One region of the Nostoc sp. DedQUE04 genome, then DNA from elsewhere that is predicted to be linked to it. Evidence: riboswitches for the same ligand, from Rfam matches in the RefSeq annotation. Region 1 holds a riboswitch; each other region holds the start of a gene.
What was found. A riboswitch is a leader RNA that binds a small molecule or an ion and turns the genes downstream of it on or off. The one in region 1 is predicted to bind cobalamin.
Positions count from the first base shown of each region.

Region 2: it holds a riboswitch for cobalamin, as region 1 does, so the genes downstream of both, RM049_RS03150 (DUF1636 family protein) here and cobG (precorrin-3B synthase) in region 1, are expected to answer to the same signal.
Region 3: it holds a riboswitch for cobalamin, as region 1 does, so the genes downstream of both, RM049_RS15030 (energy-coupling factor ABC transporter permease) here and cobG (precorrin-3B synthase) in region 1, are expected to answer to the same signal.
Region 4: it holds a riboswitch for cobalamin, as region 1 does, so the genes downstream of both, RM049_RS15110 (hypothetical protein) here and cobG (precorrin-3B synthase) in region 1, are expected to answer to the same signal.

Region 1 is NZ_JAVRCA010000047.1:18,717-22,198, reverse strand. It holds gene cobG (precorrin-3B synthase) at 1-1,665, opposite strand, end outside; cobalamin riboswitch at 1,639-1,770, opposite strand; gene RM049_RS26400 (LLM class flavin-dependent oxidoreductase) at 1,948-3,336, opposite strand.
Region 2 is NZ_JAVRCA010000003.1:124,412-127,893, forward strand. It holds gene RM049_RS03140 (DNA cytosine methyltransferase) at 1-700, shown strand, start outside; gene RM049_RS03145 (SinI family restriction endonuclease) at 704-1,393, opposite strand; partial or broken gene RM049_RS39200 (uroporphyrin-III C-methyltransferase) at 1,440-1,536, shown strand; cobalamin riboswitch at 1,586-1,748, shown strand; gene RM049_RS03150 (DUF1636 family protein) at 1,770-2,189, shown strand; gene RM049_RS03155 (cobalt-precorrin-6A reductase) at 2,189-2,926, shown strand; gene RM049_RS03160 (PEP-CTERM sorting domain-containing protein) at 3,016-3,482, shown strand, end outside.
Region 3 is NZ_JAVRCA010000018.1:24,320-27,801, forward strand. It holds gene RM049_RS15015 (hypothetical protein) at 1-64, opposite strand, end outside; gene RM049_RS15020 (chromosome partitioning protein ParA) at 88-1,017, opposite strand; partial or broken gene RM049_RS15025 (hypothetical protein) at 1,847-2,053, shown strand; cobalamin riboswitch at 2,107-2,247, shown strand; gene RM049_RS15030 (energy-coupling factor ABC transporter permease) at 2,273-3,052, shown strand; gene RM049_RS15035 (energy-coupling factor ABC transporter substrate-binding protein) at 3,039-3,341, shown strand; gene cbiQ (cobalt ECF transporter T component CbiQ) at 3,338-3,482, shown strand, end outside.
Region 4 is NZ_JAVRCA010000018.1:41,302-44,783, forward strand. It holds gene cobW (cobalamin biosynthesis protein CobW) at 1-539, opposite strand, end outside; gene RM049_RS15105 (methyltransferase domain-containing protein) at 654-1,655, opposite strand; gene RM049_RS15110 (hypothetical protein) at 1,678-1,932, opposite strand; cobalamin riboswitch at 2,307-2,450, opposite strand; gene RM049_RS15115 (ribonucleoside-diphosphate reductase subunit alpha) at 2,740-3,482, shown strand, end outside.

The DNA of each region.
Region 1 (3,482 bases):
TCGATTAGCAAATTCCCCAAAGGACTCATTAGAATTTAAGCGTTGAATTTTATATACATATAGCATCCGCTCTACTAATGCAGGTAGTTCGGCAAAAGTTACATATTGATATAGTTCGCGTCCGAATTTCTGATTACTGTCACCAACATAAACGTGATAGCCTTCCACAGTTCTATTTTCAGCCTCAATGGTGACGCCGAGGAGAGTAATATCACTTTTGCTATGCTGGGCACAAGATTTTTCGCAGCCAGTGAAGTGGATATTAACTGGGTAATCAAGAGTAACGCGAGTTTTAAGATACTCTGCCAATGCCAACGCATGACTTTTAGTGTCAGTGGCAGAAGCGGTGCAACCCTTTTTTCCCGAACAGGCAACTAATCCACCCTTGACGTTGTTTGCAGAAAAATCTAATCCTAATAAAGCAATTTCACCTTGGACATCAGCAACCCATTGCTGAGGAATATCTGTAAGGAGCAAATTTTGCCAAGGGGTTAGCCTGAGAGTTCCACTGCCGTATTTTGCTGCTAAATCTGCTAAACCCCGCATCTGTCTACTTTGCAATCGGCCCAAGGGCAAGACAACACCAATGTAAAATAAGCCTTGCTGACGTTGGGGATGGATGCCAATATGCTGATATTTTTCCCCTTTGCCTTCCTCTACAGTGTACACACACATCGAATTACCCCCCTTAATCCCCCCTTGGAAAGGGGGGAAACTAGAAATACAGTTCCCTCCCCTTTCCAAGGGGAGGGTTAGGGAGGGGTAAAACTTACGCTTAAGCTCTGATGAGTGAACTGTTTCAGACTTGTGTGTACACCGTAGCTTGCCTTGCTCGGAGAGTAGGTCTTTTCTTATTTCACTGTACAAAAAAGAAAAAGGTAAACGCTGCTCAACTTCTTGGAGATAATTTTCACAACCCAAAGTATTCAATAACTCTCTCAAACGTAGCCGCCGCTTACTCGTAGGATGACTATAAGCTAGATAGACATCCGCCAAAGCTGCTAAGACGGGCAAACATTCCTCTGGTGGTAACAAAATTCCCGTATCGCTGGGAGGTTGACTTTTCTCGCCAACACTGAGATAGAGACGAAAATAAACCCGATCGTTAAGTAAGACAGCTGCAAAGGCGATATCATTCAAGCGATCGCACACCTGAATTATCCCACCACCATCAAAGCAAACGCTAAATTTTGCCGACAGTCCCGAAAGCGCGGGATGTGCAGCAATATAATCATCCCAACCTTGGACAAAGGGGCGAGTGTCGATTAATTCTTGGGGATCGATACCAGCAGTTGGACTGGTCATAATATTGCGGATTTGGTCTACAACAGTATTGTCAGAACCCAATCCCATATTTTGTAGGTACTTCAGAACCTCAGCATTTATCCCCGTGCGGATTTCACGAACTTGTAGGTTGGCTCGATTAGTCACATCTATATAGCCGCCACCGTGCTGCTCTGCTATATCTGCGATCGCACGGCACTGCTGACTACTAATAATTCCACCTGGTATTCTAACGCGAGATAATATACCATCTGCGGCAGGAGTAGCATAAAACAAGCCAGGACAAGTGGCAAATCTAGAAACCAAACTTAGAACTCCTTCCCCGTGCAACGCAGGGAGTAGACGGTGAGTGTGTCTTGAGGACATCCTGAGAGTTGGCATTCTGACTTGGGTCATCCCATCACAGCTGCGGCACAGTCCCGGAATTTCACCGGAGTTTCCCAACTCTCAGCTTTAGTAATTTAGACTTTGTTGAGGTTATAGATATCAACCAGACATCATCCAGATAATTATCTTACATTACTATGGTGATAAATTTTAACTGAGCTGATCCACTACCGATCGAAAGATATAGTTCTTGAAGCTAATCTATAAATTGAATTTAGTTATGGCTCAGGCAGGAATGCTTGAGCCTTTTTGTTGCAAAACTTGCTTTAGAAAAAGTTAGGCGATCGCCGCTTCACGAGTAGCAACTTTGCTAAACTGATTTACCGGACGAGGTAAACCAAGATTTTCGCGCAGGGTTCCTGCTTCATACTCTGTACGGAACAGACCGCGACGTTGCAATTCAGGAATTACCAAGTCTACAAACTCATCCAATCCTCCGGGCAACCAGGGCGGCATAATATTAAAGCCATCTGCCCCACCATTGACAAACCAATCTTCTAGCTGATCGGCAATTTGTTCTGGTGTGCCTAGAATCTGACGATGCCCACGCGCTCCAGCTATCGATAAATACAGTTGTCGAATCGTTAAATTCTCTCTCTTGGCTAGGTCAGTCAGAAGTTGCTGACGGCTTTTACCCCCGTTAGTCTCTGGTAACTCCGGCAACGGCCCGTCCAATGGATAGCCAGATAGGTCAAATCCACCGATCATTGAGCCAAGCAAATTTAAGCCGACTACCGGATCGATCAACTCCTGAATTCGATCGAATTTGTCCTTAGCTTCTTGCTCAGTTTTGCCGATAACTGGGAATACACCTGGCATAATCTTAAGATGGTCAGGTGAGCGCCCGTATTGAGCCAGTCTCCCCTTCACATCTGTATAAAATGCCTGAGCTTCTGCCAAGGTCTGTTGGGCAGTGAAAATTACCTCCGCCGTTTGTGCAGCTAGCTCCTTACCATCCTCGGAAGATCCAGCTTGAATGATCACCGGATAACCTTGGATGGGACGCGCCACATTCAGCGGGCCGCGTACTGAAAAATGCTCGCCTTTGTGGTTGGGAACGTGCAGTTTATTTGGATCGAAGTAAATACCCGATTCCTTATCATGTAAGAAGGCGTCGTCCTCCCAACTATCCCAGAGTTTCGTGACTACATCCACAAACTCTTTGGCACGTTGATAACGTAGGGTATGCTCCATGTGCTTTTCCCGATTGAAGTTCAACGCTTCAGCTTCGGTAGCAGAAGTTACGAGATTCCAACCGGCACGGCCACCGCTAAGATAATCTAATGATGCAAATTTGCGGGCGAGATGATAAGGCTCGTTGTAGGTGGTTGATACTGTGGCCGTCAAACCGATGTTTTCCGTCACTACAGATAAAGCCGACAACAGGGTAAGAGGTTCAAAGTGGACGAGTTTGCCATTCCGGCTCAAAAGGTCGGCGCTTTGATTGCGTTGGCGTAGCCCGCCGTAGGCATCGCGCACAGCCACACCATCTGCAAAGAAGATCATGTCAAATTTGCCGCGTTCTGCTGTCTGTGCCAGCTTTTTATAATGCTGAAAGTTCAAACCAGCATTAGCTTGCGCTTCGGGGTGTCGCCATGACGCTACGTGATGACCAGTGCTGGGCAAGAATGCACCTAATCTAAGTTGAGGTTTTTTCGTACTCATGCTTTTTTTTGTAAAATCGTTGTGTTTTTAAACGCAAAGGCACGCAAAGTTAAACCAGTGCGTTGCGCGGTTTCCCAGCGTTGTAGCAACTGGCGTAGCGCAGAGGAACGCAGAGTTTTGCCGAATTTATGCAATGTTGTACTAGG
Region 2 (3,482 bases), on a different contig from region 1:
TTATGGTGTCCCCCAAATTAGGGAAAGAGTGGTCATGATCTGCCATCGTGGAAAGAAAAAGGTTCCTTATTTATACCCTACACATTCAGAAAGTGGTGATTTTGGTCTTGATCGGTGGATAACCCTACGTGAATCTATTGCAGATTTAAGCCAAAGTGAGGCAGAGTATATCGAGTTCCCAGAAGGGAGGCTAAAGTATTACAGAATATTAAAAGAGGGTCAATACTGGAAACATCTACCTGAAGAATTGCAGAAAGAAGCATTAGGAAAATCCTATTACTCGGGTGGAGGGAAAACTGGTTTCTTTAGACGCTTGTCATGGGATAGACCAAGCTGTACTTTAGTGACATCTCCAGCCATGCCAGCAACGGATATCTGTCACCCAGAACATCTGCGCCCGTTAAGTATTCAGGAATATAAACGTATTCAGCAATTTCCAGATAGTTGGGTTGTATGTGGTTCCCTCATTGAGCAATATCGGCAGATAGGCAATGCCGTACCTGTCGGGTTTGGAGAAGCAATAGGCAAAGCGATCCTGGCACACATGAGTGGCAAGATAAAACATCCCCCTTTGAACTTCCCATTTTCACGTTATAAAGGTAACGATGATGTTTTATGGGAAGCTAAAATTAGTGAGTCGTTAGAAGAGATAAAACCGATCCAAAGTTCGCTTTTTACAGCAACAGCATATACTGTATAAGAGTTAGGACTTTATCTCTCTTAAAGCAGCAAGGTATTTTTCAACATACGATCTGAAGCCTTCTTCTGAAAGCTCTTCTTTTCCTTCCAATGAGGGGAATTTAGCCCAGTTGTCCCCCTTTTTTTTAGAAAAAGTTCGGAACCATTTTTTAATTGGGGTTCCCTTACGGATAGCGGCAGAAGAAGAGTTTTCAGTATTATCTCTATTTTTTACTTGTAGCGATTGCCAGACATTTTTGTTATCAAAATATATAAAATCAACTGCTTTAACTATAGAACCAGAACACCATATCCATCCATGCGGTTCAATAACTGTCGCAACGTACCTTTCTAGCAAATCCCCTACAATGTTCTCTGCCCCCATTGATAGGCGGTGCAATTCTTCAGCTTTTCCCAATTCCTCATACGGAACTTCAAAATACTTATTCAGGATGATACTTACCATTTCATCTGGTATTGTACTAGATGGCAAGGGTGTTCTTGGGTCACGACCTGTTTTGAAATTTGTAGCACTGGCAATAATATATTCTTCTGTCCCGACGATAGGCTGATTTTTACCTTTTCGCGGTGAAGCCGCAGCAGGGTTATCCGAAAGAAATCGTATGACCATTGTAAATTTATCGCTAAGTGATGGATCAACACTATCCATTGCCTTCTTTGCAATTTCTGCTGAATTTAATATAAATTCCGACATAGGTTCCTGAAATTATTAAAGGCTATCGGTCAATTTCAATACAGTTGAGGTAGAGCAAACTGGATTATAGTGCGCCTGCGATCGCAGTTATTGGACAAGTAGTAAATATGCACAGTATTTTATCTGGCTGTCGTCCAGTTTGATAGTTGGCGCAAAGCTTATTGTTTCGTATTCTCCGATAACTTTAGTGTACGATCGATAAGGTTGTTCGGTTCTGGTGGGAGTCAGCTACCAGAGGTAACGGGGAAAGTTCGGTGCAAATCCGGCACTGTCCCGCAACTGTGAACCAATTTGAGATTAAAGAAAATCTCAAGTTGAGTGAGTCAGGATGCCCGCCGAAATCGATTTATTAGTTTCACATATCTGCGAGGTACAGATGACTACTACTGTAAATATTTCCCCAACTAATCCTTTGGATGTTGCTGAACATACTTTATTTGTTTGCAAAACCTGTGCCAGTGTTTGGCAAAATGGAAAACGCTTAGGTGAAAGTGGTGGTGAAAAACTTCTACACCAACTTCAGCAGCTGGCACAAGATTGGGAGTTACGAGATCGATTCCCAATTCAAGAAGTTGAATGTATGAGTGCTTGTAATCGTTCTTGCGTGGTCGCCTTTAGTGCTAAAGGCAAATTAACATATTTATTTGGTGATTTAGCCGTTGATGGGAGTGCCTCTGCGGTGCTGGAATGTGCTAGTCAATACTATGCTAAAGCAGATGGTTTGCTGCCTTGGTCAGAGCGTCCAGAAGCAATGAAAAAGGGCATTTTAGCAAAGATTCCACCTTTATCTAAATGATGCGCGTTTTGATTCTGGGTGGGACGGGCGATGCAGCAGAATTAGCTGCCAAAGTTACGACTATCCAAGGGTTAGAAGTAATCACCTCTCTAGCTGGCCGCACCCGCGAACCGTCAGTACCGCTGGGCGATTTACGGGTTGGAGGCTTCGGTGGTGTGGCTGGATTGGCTAGCTATCTGCGAGTCATGCAAATCGACTTATTAATTGATGCAACCCATCCTTTCGCTAGTCAGATTTCCTTCAATGCGGCAGATGCGGCAACGGAAGTTGGAGTACCCCGTTTGATGTTAATCCGTCCGCCTTGGGAAAAAGAAAGTGGCGATCGCTGGATTGAAGTTGATAGTGTTGCAGCCGCAGCAATAGCCCTGCAAAATCAGTCACAGCGAGTGTTTTTGACAGTTGGCAGGCAAGAACTCGCCGCTTTTGCTCATTTGGAGAAAATTTGGTTTTTGATGCGGATGATTGACCCTCCTGGCGAAGATGCTTTAGTACCGCCGGGGATGGTATTGTGCGATCGCGGGCCTTTTACCCTCAATAATGAAAGAAAAATTCTGATTGAAAATAACATTGATACCATCGTCAGCAAAAATAGCGGTGGCGATGCCACAAAGCCCAAGATTATTGCCGCGCGAGAACTGGGCGTAAAGGTTGTGATGGTAAATCGTCCAGCGATACCGCCAGGGGAGCAGGTTAATAATGTTGATACCGCTTTGGCGTGGTTATTAGATCGCTGCTAAGTAAATAGGCAAGATTGATAATACTATCTTTCCTTCCGTATAATACACGGGAACCTTCTACAAGATCCGCGATCGCAGTAACGACTTCCATGAAAAATCTAGCTTTATCTGCCATAGCCCTCGTCACCACATCTGGATTAGTTTTCGGGACAATGCCAGCTGCTTCTGCTTTAAGTTGGAGTTGGAATTATTCTGGTACTGGCATAGAGGCGAATGGTACTTTCACTACTAATGACACCCCTAACGATTTGGGTTTTTACTTAATTACTGGAATTACTGGTACGCGAAATGGTGAAACAATTACTAGTCTGCAACCCGCTGGAACTCCAATCCCAGGAAACGAACCTTTTAATGTTGATAATTTAATTAGTCTTAATACTCAGCAGTTAACAGGTGATGGTTTTGGATATTCCACTTCTGGAGGAAACTATTCTAGTCCATTTTTTGCGAGTTTTTTGCCGACACCAGGTTATTTAGAGGTATTTTCTGCGCCGCCACTCATACCAGGTTTTGAAAATTTAGGATTAGAAGATAGTGAGTTACCTATTAGTTTTTC
Region 3 (3,482 bases), on a different contig from region 1:
TAGAAGCTGTAGACTTACCTACACGAGCATCACCCGATGTAATCACAAAACGCTTTCTAAACATAATAAACTAAGCAAACTACTAAATTAAGCAGCTATATTTTCTTGTAAATTTGAATCTTGATTTCTAGCTTTTTCTTTTTCTTCATTTTCTCTAAGCTCTTTAGACTTTTCAACAACTGCTGGATAGTAACAATCATCTGGTTGTATATCAAAGCCAAATAAATTAAATGCTGGCTTAATTTGCGCTTCAAACTCAGCAAGCCAAGATTTAATTCTTGACTTAATCACAATATTTGTTTCTTTATGAGTCTGACCTTCATTAAATGTCAGAGCATGGCGGTCAATAAAGTCGTAGGATTTGTAGAATAAATCTGGCATCACAAGTTCTACCAGACCTTCTGCAAGCATATTTTGACGCAGAGAAGAGTCATTATATCGCTCAAATTTTTCTTCTTCACCATGAAATAAGTTCTTGACAACAACATAATCTACTTGATCTTTACAAAGTTCACGCAGTTTTTCTAAAACATTTATGGAATCAAGAACTCTACTAATCACTGAAACCATTGTAACTTGGCAATTAATATCGGTTTTAAGCACTTCAAAAAATGATAACTCTTTGACATAACTTTCAAAAAAACCTCCAGATTGTGCTGGCAAGTCTAATAGTGTAATAGGATAATCACTCTCATCTAAATTAATTAATAAATCGTCAGCACCACCTCTATGGAAAATATCAATGTAACGTATTATCGGTCGGTAGTCTTTTTTGAAATATCTTTCTAATTGAGGATTTCTTAAGTCAGCTTCATAAGTAACACAGGGTAAATTTTTATTAATATAAAGTTGGAATAGCGCTCGTGCAAAGGTGCTTTTTCCCACGCCACCTTTATCACCTGTAACAATTATTAGCCGCTTTTTAGGTTTACTATCAGTGTTTAACGAAATATTATTATTGGTTGTATTATCATCAGACATGACTGTTTTACCCTTATTACTTCTATTTTTAGACATAACAATCCTCTACGAAGCAAATACACTTTGTTGATATAAATCGAAACTTTTAAACATTATCTTCTTCAAGATAATTCATTTATAATACTTGATAAGTATTTGACATAAGCAACATTTAATGATAAAATTAGTTGATTATACAGGTTCCCAGCAAACCACTTAAAATGACTGCATCTCTCCATCAATCCTCCCAGAATAACTAATTAGAATTCCAAAAATATCAATGCCTGGATCAATTTTAAAATGCTCATATAGTTGTCCTTAAAATTAGCTATATGAGGAAACCGATGAATACCCATTATTCAATGAAACCTGACTACTCTGTTTTACATAGATTGCTTTTAGTATGTAACCTCTAGCTCAAAAAGCCAATCAACAAACCTTCAATATTTAATCAACATCTGTTGATATATAAATTAGTAACAAATTTCATATAGTTTGCTTTAAACAGGTGTACTCGTATATTTATTTAATAAGCTTTATATGTTTATATAAACTAGTTTTTAATATCTTTATAATTTGAGTTAAATCCTTATTAAAAGAAAGCTAGATTGCTGGATTGTACCTGATTCACACGATTTAGTTACCTGAATATTGTGAGCAGCAGATGGGCTAGCAAGCAAAGTTAAAAAAGTTGTTCAAATCAGTGTATTTTTGTATTTTAAACCGCGTCTACCTTGAAAACCGTAGTTTTTTTGGAATTAGGGTAAAGCCCAGAACTCAAGCCACGACCGAATAATATACTTTCCTTAAAAACTCTAGGTTTCAAAATGGACGAGGTTTATCTGGGGAAACATCAGATTTTGCTTTAAACATTGACATTAAATAACTCGCTACGGCTGTTGATTTGAGTCGCCGTACCGTAAAGGGAATTCAGCAAAATATTGTCTTTTCGCTGGTAAGAAAAGCACTGTTTTTACTTTTGGGGACATTCGGGTTTGTCGGGTTAGCAGTTGCAGTTTTAGCTGATACCGGAAGTTCCTTGTTGGTAACGGCGAATGGAATGCGGCTGTTTAGAGCTAAACTGTCTCAATAAACTACGCTTTGTGAATACCTGGTAAAAAATCGCTGTTCAAAATTAGTAATGGTGATATAGTTACTCCAATCGGTTCTGATGGGTAGCAGCCATTGGACGCAAGGGGGAAAGTCCGGTGTAAATCCGGCGCTGTCCCGCAACTGTGAACCAAAATTAGGTGAGTCAGGATGCCCGCCGGTTAGAATCAACTCGTTTACATAAATCTGCGAGGTACAGATTATGAACAGAAAAAAACAGGCGTTAGTCAGTCTAACCCTGATGGCAGTTATCAGTTTTTATCTAGTAGTTGGTTTACCCAAACCCGCCTACGCCATGCACATTATGGAAGGTTTTTTACCTGTGCAGTGGGCAATTTTTTGGTGGATTGTGGCATTACCATTTTTTCTACTAGGATTGCGTAGTCTAACTCGCATTACCCAAGCTAACCCGGAATTGAAACTACTGCTGGGCTTGGCTGGTGCCTTTACTTTCGTGCTGTCAGCGTTGAAAATCCCTTCTGTAACAGGTAGCTGTTCTCACCCAACAGGGACGGGATTAGGTGCGGTGCTATTTGGGCCACTCACCATGACGGTTTTGGGTAGCTTAGTATTGTTGTTTCAAGCTTTGTTACTGGCGCATGGTGGCTTGACAACGCTGGGGGCAAATGCTTTTTCGATGGCGATCGCAGGGCCATTTGCGGCTTACTGGATATATAATCTGACAATAAAGTTGGGTGGTAAACAAAAAATCGCCATTTTTCTAGCAGCTGCGATCGCAGATTTACTCACCTACATTATCACTTCTATCCAACTCGCCCTAGCTTTTCCTGCACCTGTTGGCGGGTTTATTGCTTCATTTACCAAGTTCGCCGGAATTTTTGCTATAACTCAAGTCCCCTTAGCAATTAGTGAAGGATTGCTAACTGTATTGGTGTGGAACTGGCTGCAATCTTATAATCCTCAAGAATTAGAATTGCTGAAATTAATCAAACGGGAACCCCAAGGAAATGAGTCAATCTAAAAAAGGGTTGAGTAACTGGCTGTTGGTAGTAGCTGTATTAGCCTTAGCAGTTGCACCGTTAATATTTGTGCGCGATGGTGAATTTGCTGGTTCCGATGACAAAGCAGAAAAAGCTATTACTGAAATACAACCTGGATATAAACCCTGGTTCAAATCATTTTTTGAACCGGCTAGTGGTGAAATAGAAAGTTTATTATTTGCTTCGCAAGCAGCTTTGGGTGCTGGAGTAGTCGGTTATGCAATTGGGTTGTATAAAGGACGTTCTCAACAACAAAAACGTGAAGAATGAGCCTGCAAATAGACACTTTAGCTTATACCAATCGACTCCGAAGATTGCCACCAGAACATAAACTAATTTTTGCATTTACTACTCTTGCTATTTCCCTTGCTGCCCATCCGCTAGTGCAAATTTTAATAGCGCTTTGGATGG
Region 4 (3,482 bases), on a different contig from region 1:
AAATCAGCACAAGCCAGTTGATCTTCAAACAGTTCCTCAATGGGTGTTTCGTGTTCTAGACTAGAGTCGGCTTGTCGCTGTGCTAAGAGGGCTGCTAAATCGCCTACATATTGATTAGTTGCCAACGCTTCACAGTCCACTACAGTAATTACGCTGTCAACTGTAGCGCCTGTGCGAATTTCGGGCCAGCGAAATGCTTGCACCAATGGTTTTGGGAGTGCTAGTCCAGAGGTTTCAATTAACATACAGTCAAGGTTGGCGCGTCGCTGAAGTAATTCTTGCATCGCGGGGAGGAATTCTTCTTGCACCGTACAGCACAGACAACCGTTGGTGAGTTCAACAATATTACTGTTGGAATCTTCTTCATCGTCACAAACTCGGCAATCACGCAAAAGTTCGCCATCAATTCCGATTTCTCCAAATTCATTCACCAAAACAGCAATGCGTCGTCCCTCATTGTTTTGCAGTAAATGGCGAATTAACGTCGTTTTGCCTGCGCCTAGAAATCCTGTAATTACTGTGACGGGAATTTTTTGCATATAAAGTGTGTCGTTTGTTGATTAATCTTGCGATGTGCAGAAAGAAGTTCTAACCGCAGATATCACCCAGTCAGCAGGTCTTAAAATCCAAATATTTATCACTAGCTGCGATCGCTACCGAACCAAGCTTGAGGAATTTTGGTTGGCAAAGTTTCTGTCCATCAATTCTGTGCGTGAGTTTGCCCGCACAGCGCGGAACATTCCAAATCGGCACAGCCCTGCACCAAACGCCAAACGCATCAGTAAAAGTGTCGGTACTTCCCGCACAGACTTGATGAAACCAGACAGCCCAAAACGCACCAATCCCTCTGGTCGAGCTATCCCTTGCCAAATCGAATCGAACCAAGAAGGAAGGGTTTCTTGCGTCCAGTCTGCCGTAATTACCTCCCCCTCAACTAATTCTGTCCCCGCCAAAAGCTCGGAAAAGCCTTCAATACTGGAAAAAGCTGGATGAGACCACTGATCGAGAAGTTGCCGCATTACCGGTTTTTCCCAAAAATTTAGCGGCTTTTGGCGGTCATCCCTCTGATTCCAGTCAGCTACAACCAGCACTCCACCAGGCTTTAGCACCCGCATTAATTCTCTAGCAAAAACAGTTTTATCTGGCATGTGAGGGCCTGCTTCGATTGACCAGACCACATCAAAACTGGCATCTGGAAACGACAATGCCATTGCATCATCAACCGCAAACTGGGCGTTTAGCCCAAGGGGTGTTAACTCCTGGGCGCGTTTCACCTGCTGTGGGCTGATGGTAATCCCTGTGACAGCAAATCCATAATCCTGCGCTAAAATCCGGCTGCTACCCCCAATCCCACAGCCAACATCTAAGACAGTAGTACCAGGAGATAATTTTTCTATTCCACCCCATTTCACCATTTCATGTACAAAGTCAGATTTAGCAGCCAAAAAATCCTTACTTCGTGGCGGCGAACCGTAATGACCAAGGTGAATGTGTTCCCCCCAATAAAACTCTAGGATACCGTCAAGCGTCCATTGATCATAGGAATTGGCGACTGTGGATGAAGATTGATACTTGCGGGCAGTTAGGAAATAAGCCGCAATTCCAATTACTAAAAGCAGAAGAAAACCAATTACAGAATATAATAAAGTTGACATTTTTTTGAACGCTCTTGTACACCTATTTGAGTCGATCTAACGGTTTACTTATTGCTGCTTGTCCCGAATTAGACGAGCGATGTCGTAACCGCCCGACAGAGGCGATTGCAATATACATCATTCGATACATCGACGTTGCAAAGTTTTGAACATCTTGAATAATTTTCCCTTGAAGTAGACTGGGCTTGTATTTGCCTTGAGGGAGAGCCGTTTGTTTGACAAAGGGATGAATAGCAGTAGGAATCTGACCAACTCGGTGAAGATAGAATTTCGGCATGATGATTAACTGAAGTATTAGGCTAGTAAATTAGCAATTTCTATGGGTAATATGGAACAGGACTATGTACGTCATACACGCCATTTATTACCTGTTTTGAACAACTTCCATCTGTTAGTTAATACAGAGTTTTTTTGTTGCTGTGACTATTTGCAAGCGATACTATCATCTGGAGTAGTAATTGCGATCTGCTTGCAGCAGCGATAGCGAAGCGCTGCATCTCAAGACACAACTTGTACCGGAAATTAATCGCTTACCCTCTCATAGAAAGTCGTAATCTGTAGCGTTTTGATATGTGGGGCTATGAGAACGTAAAGCTGAGTAGTTGTAGAAATCTTCATAAGAATACTTATCTGTGCCTCGCAGATGTACAAAATTTACAAGTTCACTTCGGCGGGCATTCTGACTCACAAGGCAAGCCTTGATTACAGCTGCGGGACAGCGCCGGATTTACACCGGACTTTCCCCGTTTCCTCTAGCGGCTGTTTCCCACTAGAACCGAGATTCATCTGAATACTAACACAACTGTGATTTGCTTGCATAAAAATCAATGGTCGATCTATACTGGCATTCGTCATTAATCGGGGCAAGTCTCATTCTTTACCAAAGCTTGCTCTGGATTTTTATTGGACAATTCTTCTAGAAATTTTCAACCCAACAAACTTTTTCGGGTTGCCAGCGTTTGCTGACATAGCGCTGACGGTTCGACTCCGCTCACCGTCAACAATTATTTACATTGCCAAACCTAGTGAACAATTCTTTTCCATTTTTGCAATTATTTTTCTACAATTCATCAACACATCTTGTATGCAAGCTTCATCCACACTTTTTGAGGACTCCACAACGGATATCTATGTTGTTCGTCGCGATGGTTCGACAACACCGTTAGAAATTAATAAAATTCGCACAGTGGTTAATTGGGCTTGTTGCGGACTTTCAGCAAATTCTATTGCTCTAGAAGCACATCTGACAACTCGATTGCGTCCTGGAATTACCACAAGAGAAATTCAAGATAATTTAATTCGCTGTGCTTTAGATTTGTGTAGTCCTGAAGAACCCGATTGGCGCTATGTAGCAGGGCGATTACACATTTGGAGTTTGTGGAAAGAAATAACAGTTAGCCGTGGTTATCAGTACGGTTATTATGCTCGGACTGTACAAACAAAAGTTTTATCAGAACAATACGATCGCCGCATTTTAAGCTACACGGACGCAGAATTAGAGATTGCTAACACTTGGATCAATCCCGACTGGGATGCCGACTATGATTATGCCGGAGCAGTATTACTGACGAAGCGATATCTTCTGGCGAATGAGCTACCACAGGAAGCATTTTTAACTTGTGCGTTATTGATTGCCTCCGTGGAAACACCAGAGAACCGATTAACCTGGGCAAAGCAATTTTATGAAGTGATCGCCCGTCGTCAAATATCCTTAGCAACCCCAATTTTAGCGAACTTGCGGATTCCTAATGGTTCTCTTGCCAGTTGTTTCATTACGGCGATGGACGACAATTTAGAAAGCATTTTTGATGGTATTCATGATGCGGC